2 regions of the Geobacillus sp. FSL K6-0789 genome follow, and region 2 is predicted to be linked to the other one. Evidence: predicted binding sites of a transcription regulator. Region 2 holds the regulator's gene; the other holds the start of a gene.
What was found. Region 2 encodes CtsR, which represses protease genes until heat stress. Its sites were predicted from a motif close to ATGGTCAATAAAGGTCAAACA; they were not measured.
Positions count from the first base shown of each region.

Region 1: NSQ51_RS04725 (ATP-dependent Clp protease ATP-binding subunit) is a predicted target of CtsR. The motif match lies at 1,884-1,904, and genes of this name have one in related genera.

Region 1 is NZ_CP151966.1:896,208-899,618, reverse strand. Features, by position in the region: gene NSQ51_RS04735 (hypothetical protein) at 1-790, opposite strand, end outside; gene NSQ51_RS04730 (FixH family protein) at 959-1,705, opposite strand; gene NSQ51_RS04725 (ATP-dependent Clp protease ATP-binding subunit) at 1,973-3,411, shown strand, end outside.
Region 2 is NZ_CP151966.1:95,840-99,250, reverse strand. Features, by position in the region: gene NSQ51_RS00520 (protein arginine kinase) at 1-451, opposite strand, end outside; gene NSQ51_RS00515 (UvrB/UvrC motif-containing protein) at 456-1,004, opposite strand; gene ctsR (transcriptional regulator CtsR) at 1,019-1,480, opposite strand; rRNA gene rrf (5S ribosomal RNA) at 1,755-1,871, opposite strand; rRNA gene NSQ51_RS00500 (23S ribosomal RNA) at 2,102-3,411, opposite strand, start outside.

The sequences.
Region 1 (3,411 bases), 800 kb from region 2:
AATATAGCATGGCAAAAAACGCACGAACTACTTCGGCCATCGGAATATCGTAACCATCCTTTTGCGGAAACGACAGCAACACAATATGGTTGAGAAGCAACAACCCTGTTAGGATCCCCCCACCCAACATCGCTCCGCGCCTCACCGCCCGCTCACTGGCCGCTTCGCGGGCAACGGGCACCAACACCGCTTGCGCCATCGCCAAGTTAAACGCCGCATACGAAAACGGGGACAACATTGCCTTCAGTGAATAATCCGATGCCGCTATATCCGGCCGGCATAAGTCTCCAGCCATCATCATTTTGATCCATACGGCAACGCTCAAGATCATCATCATCGGCACGACGAACACGTTGACGCCAAACAGCCCTTTGCGGTCAAACAACATGACAAGAAGCGCCAAACCGAGCGTCAGTGTGACGCCCGCCTGTCTCGGCCAGCCGATCTGCTCTTCAAACACGGCACCCGCCCCGGCGATCATCACCGCCGTCACCCCCGCGATCATCGCCGTCATCACAAGCGTCACAAACGGACTCAACATTCTTCCGAACAAATAGCGATTCAATTCATCATAGGACGCGGCTCCAATGCGGCGCGCCATCACCATGAGCCGCGCGCCCCCCCATATAAACAAACAACCGCTGATGATGATGCCAACCGTTCCAGCCGTCCCATAACGAGTGAAAAATTCCATAATCTCTCTTCCGGTCGCAAATCCTGCCCCAATCACCGTTCCAACGTAAACAGCAGCGATTTGCCACGCCTCCGACCAATCGTGTCTCTTGCCCAAATCCTCCATCTCCCTCCTTGTCCGTTGCTTTTCCATATATATGTATATGTCCGGCATGGACAAGAAAGACGACAGAACGAAAAAAGAAGGCATCCGAGACAAGATGCCTTCTCACACACCGCAAACTCTCTTCATTAATATGGCATGCGATGTGAAATCGCGTTTCCATCAATGAACTGTCACGTGTTCGACTTGATGTTCGTGCAGCCCGCCGCTTCCTTCGACGTGCACTTTCACCGAATACGTTCCTTTGTTGGCAAACATGGCCATGGCTTCGTACTCGCCGTTTCCTTTTTCCTTTGCATCGACAAATTCATGCTTATTGTCCGCCTGCCAAATCTCAAAACGAACGGTCGCACCTGTCAACGGCCTCCCATCTTTGGAGAGGCGGACGGTCAACGCCGCCGGTTTTCCGGCTTCGAACGAACGGGACGACAGCGAAATGGCGACGGTGCCATGATGGTGTTCTTCAGCACTGCCTTGGGAATTTTCGCTCGCACCGTCGGCCGTCGCCGCCTGTTCCGGGTTGCCGGCGACAATATCTTTTTTCGGCATGTTATGCATATCGCGCGCCGTCACATGGGCGACGACCGAATATGTTCCCGCTTGGGTAAACGTTTTTTCCACCGAGTAGCGGCCATCGCCGTCATGCTTCGCTTCAAGCATTTCCCGCTCGCTGCTTCCGTGTTTCCATACTTCAAACTTGACTTCGCTCGCATCGTCCACTTTTTCACCGCCGTACGTCACGACGCAGGCGAGCTTGGTCGGCTTGTTCAAATCGATATGATCCGGCGCATCGATTTTCACGTCAAGCACGGCCGGCGTCTCGGCTTTCTTGTTGTGATTTGTACAAGCAACCATGATCATCATCCCCAAAAGTACAACAGCAAACGCGAAACCAACCTGTCTTCTCATCTTCACCTTTCTCCTTTTTCCTTCAAATTCATGATCATCATGAGCACCAAAGACGGAGTCTTTTCCGCCTCTTTTTCTGTTTTTCACTCTATCATAGTTTTGCCGCAACTACATTAGTATTCACCATTTTTTCAAAAACATTTCATCGTTATCACAATTTTTTTGTACAAAACACTTGAAAGTCAAAAAAGGTCAAAGTATAATAAAGTCGGAAGGTCAAAGAAAGTCAAAGTCAAATCCCGAATAAGAGAAAAGGGGGTATGCCTCATGCGCTGCCAAGCATGCCAACAACGTGAAGCAACAGTGTTTGTCAACTTGCAATGGAACGGGGAAAAACAACAACTTCACCTGTGCCATGAATGCTATGAAAAGCAAAAACAACAACTGTCCATTCCAATGAACTTCGGCTTTTCGCCGTTTTCCTTTGATGACTTCTTTACTAGCCCGTTCACAGCCGCCAACGCCGGAATGAGCGCGCCGAAAACGATGGCGAAACGCCCGCAAAGCCATGGCGGTGGATTTTTGGATCAATTCGGCCGCAACTTGACGCAAATGGCCAAAGCGGGCTTGATCGATCCGGTCATCGGCCGCGACAAAGAAATCGCCCGCGTGATCGAAATTTTAAACCGCCGCAACAAAAACAACCCGGTGTTGATCGGGGAGCCGGGTGTCGGGAAAACAGCCATCGTTGAAGGGCTCGCGCTGAAAATCGCCGAAGGGCAAGTGCCGGAAAAACTATTGAACAAAGACGTGTACTTGCTTGATGTGGCGTCGCTTGTCGCCAACACCGGCATCCGCGGTCAATTTGAAGAGCGGATGAAACGGCTCATCGCCGAATTGCAAGAGCGGAAAAACATCATCTTGTTCATTGACGAAATCCACCTGCTCGTCGGCGCTGGCGCCGCTGAAGGCTCGATGGACGCCGGCAATATTTTAAAACCGGCGCTCGCCCGCGGGGAACTGCAAGTCGTTGGGGCGACGACGCTCAAAGAATACCGGCAAATTGAAAAAGACACGGCTCTTGAGCGCCGCTTCCAACCGGTCATCGTCCACGAGCCGACCGTTGAGGAAGCGATCGTCATCTTAAAAGGCATCCAGCCGAAATACGAACAATTCCACCATGTCCGCTATACGGATGAAGCGATCGAAGCGTGCGTGAAACTGTCGCACCGCTACATTCAAGACCGCTTCCTCCCGGACAAGGCGATCGACTTGCTTGACGAGGCCGGCTCGAAAGCGAACTTGCGCCTCGGTCCGACCGATGAAAAACAACTGCAAGAGCGGTTGATGCAAATCGCGAAAGAAAAAGAACAAGCGGCGAAAGAAGAAAACTACGAATTGGCGGCGAAACTGCGCGATGAAGAGCTGAAGCTCGAAAAACAACTCGAGCAAGGCGTCAACCAAGAACGCCCTGTCGTCGATGCCGCCGACATCGAACAAATCATCGCCGAGAAAACCGGCATCCCGGTCGGCAAGCTGCAAGCCGATGAAAAAGAAAAAATGAAACATCTTGAAGAACACTTGGCGAAAAAAGTGATCGGCCAAGCGGAAGCGGTGAAAAAAGTCGCCAAAGCCATTCGCCGCAGCCGCGCCGGCTTGAAAGCGAAACACCGCCCGATCGGTTCGTTCTTGTTCGTCGGCCCGACCGGCGTCGGGAAAACGGAGCTCGCCAAAACGCTCGCTGAAGAGCTGTTTGGCACAAAAGA
Region 2 (3,411 bases):
CAATCCAATCATCCAACTCGCTCGCCGCCTCAAGCGCCTCGGCAAGCTGAAGCCCTGGAAACAGACACTGAATGCGGATATGGTCTTCCTCGTTGATCATAATGCTGATTTCCTCATTTTCCGAAAGCAGGCAGGCGCCAAACGGCGAATCTTCAGCCAAATGCGGGCTGATTAAGTGCTTTTCCACCAATACCCGTTTTTCAATCGGTTGAAGCTCCGACATTTTCAACAGTTCAAACCGTCCCGCTTCCCCATACGGACGATGGACGAACGCGCGCTCAAACAAGGCAACGATTTGTTTCGCCTCTTCGCTGCTAAACAGCGTTGGGAAACGAAAATCAACAATATTGCGCGCCAGCCGGATGCGGCTGCTCAACACGATGTCCGAATTCGGCCCCTCCTGGCTCATCCAAGCGCTGACCGCTGTGTTGAAAAACTTTCCAAATGACATACCGCTACATCTCCCCCTCTCCACGTCGGCGAAGTTCGTCCTCTAACGAACGAATCTGGTCGCGCACCTCGGCCGCCCGCTCAAATTCCTCGCGGGCAACTAATTCCTGAAGCTTTTGTTTCAACGTGGCCAGCTGCTTCCGCAAATGGAGGACGCCGCCTTTTCGCTTCGGAATTTTCCCTGAATGAGCAGTATTTCCGCTATGAAGCCGTTTTAAAATCGGCGGAAGGTAACGGGCAAACGTCCGATAGCAGTCGGCGCAACCGAACCGCCCAATTTGCGTAAACTGGTGGTATGTCATTTGGCACGTCTCGCATTGAAGCAAATCCGGATTCGGGAACGCATTGGCCGTCACTTCTTTCATCGGAGCTTGAAAGTTGAGAAGCCCCGCTAACAAATTGTTGAGCGGAAAGTCGTCATGGCCATAGAGCATAAACGTATGACCATGTTCTTTGGCGCATTGCTCGCAAAGGTGAAATTCCGTTTTTTCCCCGTTGACTATTTTCGTAAAATGCATCGTCGCCGGGCGTTGCTTGCATTCTTGGCAAATCAATGCCTTCCCCTCCCCTACTTATACTTTAGCGACGTCAGCATCGCCTTTAACATGCGCGCCCGCAGTTCATCCCGCTCGGGCAAATCGATATATAAAACGGAGCGATCCATCACGCTCAACATCATTTTCGCTTCCCGCTCCGAAATCACCTTTTCTTCCATAAGTCGTTTTATCACATCTTCGGCGCTCGACTGGCTGATGCGGTGGTCGATCAGCTCGAGCAACTGGTCAATCAGCTGCGCCTCGCTTTTCGTCTTTACTTTCATAATGCGGATATAGCCGCCGCCACCGCGCTTGCTTTCAACAATATATCCGCGCTCGAGCGTGAATCTCGTGTTGATGACATAGTTGATTTGCGAGGGAACACATCGGAATTTATTAGCAATTTCACTTCGTTTAATTTCAACGATGTCTTGGTCGCTCATATTGAGTACTTGCTTCAAATATTGCTCGATAATGTCGGAAATGTTTGGCACTCTACCTCCCACCTTCCTCACAACCAAGCTGCTCCCTGCCCAATAATAAACGGGCATTCCTTGGGAAGAAGCATCACCGCCATCTTGTTGACTTTGACTATATTTGACCTTGCTTTTACTATACAATGTATGACGAAAAATTGCAAGGGCTACCGAAACAAGGGAGACTATCTATAGAATATCCGTTTTTTCGCCCAGTAAAACGCTTCTCGGTCAGATAAACGAAAAAGCACGCTTTTTCTCCTAATGAAGAAAAAGGCGTGCTTTCTGCTTAGCCTAGCAGCGACCTACTCTTGCAGGGGCGCTGGCCCCAACTACCATCGGCGCTGGAGGGCTTAACTTCCGTGTTCGGGATGGGAACGGGTGTTTCCCCTCCGCTATCACCACTAGGCCATATGAGGTTGTCAGGAATTCGTTCCCTGAAAACTAGATAACCGTTTCAGGAAGAAGCCGGGACGCTTTCACTTTTCATTGTCTAGCTCCGGCTCGCCGCCGCTTTTCGCTGTCTAGTTCCGGCCGCCATCGGCTCGCGACGCTTCGGTCCTGCTGCGGCGGGCTAAGCCCGCTCGCAGGCCCTCCAGCGCGCCTCGCCGATAAGCAGGCGGCCTCCACTTTTCTTGTTAGGTTAAGCCCTCGATCGATTAGTATCCGTCAGCTCCACGTGTCGCCACGCTTCCACCTCGGACCTATCGACCTCGTCATCTTCGAGGGATCTTACCCGCCTGACGCGGTGGGAAATCTCATCTTGAGGGGGGCTTCACGCTTAGATGCTTTCAGCGCTTATCCCGTCCGCACATAGCTACCCAGCGGTGCCCCTGGCGGGACAACTGGTACACCAGCGGTGCGTCCATCCCGGTCCTCTCGTACTAAGGACAGCTCCTCTCAAATTTCCTGCGCCCGCGACGGATAGGGACCGAACTGTCTCACGACGTTCTGAACCCAGCTCGCGTACCGCTTTAATGGGCGAACAGCCCAACCCTTGGGACCGACTACAGCCCCAGGATGCGATGAGCCGACATCGAGGTGCCAAACCTCCCCGTCGATGTGGACTCTTGGGGGAGATCAGCCTGTTATCCCCGGGGTAGCTTTTATCCGTTGAGCGATGGCCCTTCCATGCGGAACCACCGGATCACTAAGCCCGACTTTCGTCCCTGCTCGACCTGTCCGTCTCGCAGTCAAGCTCCCTTGTGCCTTTGCACTCTCCGAATGATTTCCAACCATTCTGAGGGAACCTTTGGGCGCCTCCGTTACCTTTTGGGAGGCGACCGCCCCAGTCAAACTGCCCGCCTGACACTGTCTCCCACCCCGCTAAGGGGTGCGGGTTAGAATTTCAATATCGCCAGGGTGGTATCCCACCGCCGCCTCCACCGAAGCTGGCGCTCCGGCTTCCCAGGCTCCCACCTATCCTGTACAAGCGATACCAAAATTCCATATCAGGCTGCAGTAAAGCTCCACGGGGTCTTTCCGTCCTGTCGCGGGTAACCTGCATCTTCACAGGTAGTATAATTTCACCGGGTCTCTCGTTGAGACAGCGCCCAAGTCGTTACACCTTTCGTGCGGGTCGGAACTTACCCGACAAGGAATTTCGCTACCTTAGGACCGTTATAGTTACGGCCGCCGTTTACTGGGGCTTCGGTTCGCACCTTCGCTTCCGCTAAGCGCTCCCCTTAACCTTCCAGCACCGGGCAGGTGTCAGCCCCTATACGTCGCCTTTCGGCTTCGCAGAGACCTGTGTTTTTGATAAACAGTCGCTTGGGCCTTTTCACTGCGGCTCGTTCGGGCTCTTCACCCAAACGAGCACCCCTTCTCCCGAAGTTACGGGGTCATTTTGCCGAGTTCCTTAACGAGAGTTCTCCCGCGCGCCTTAGGATTCTCTCCTCGCCTACCTGTGTCGGTTTGCGGTACGGGCACCTCTTCCCTCGCTAGAGGCT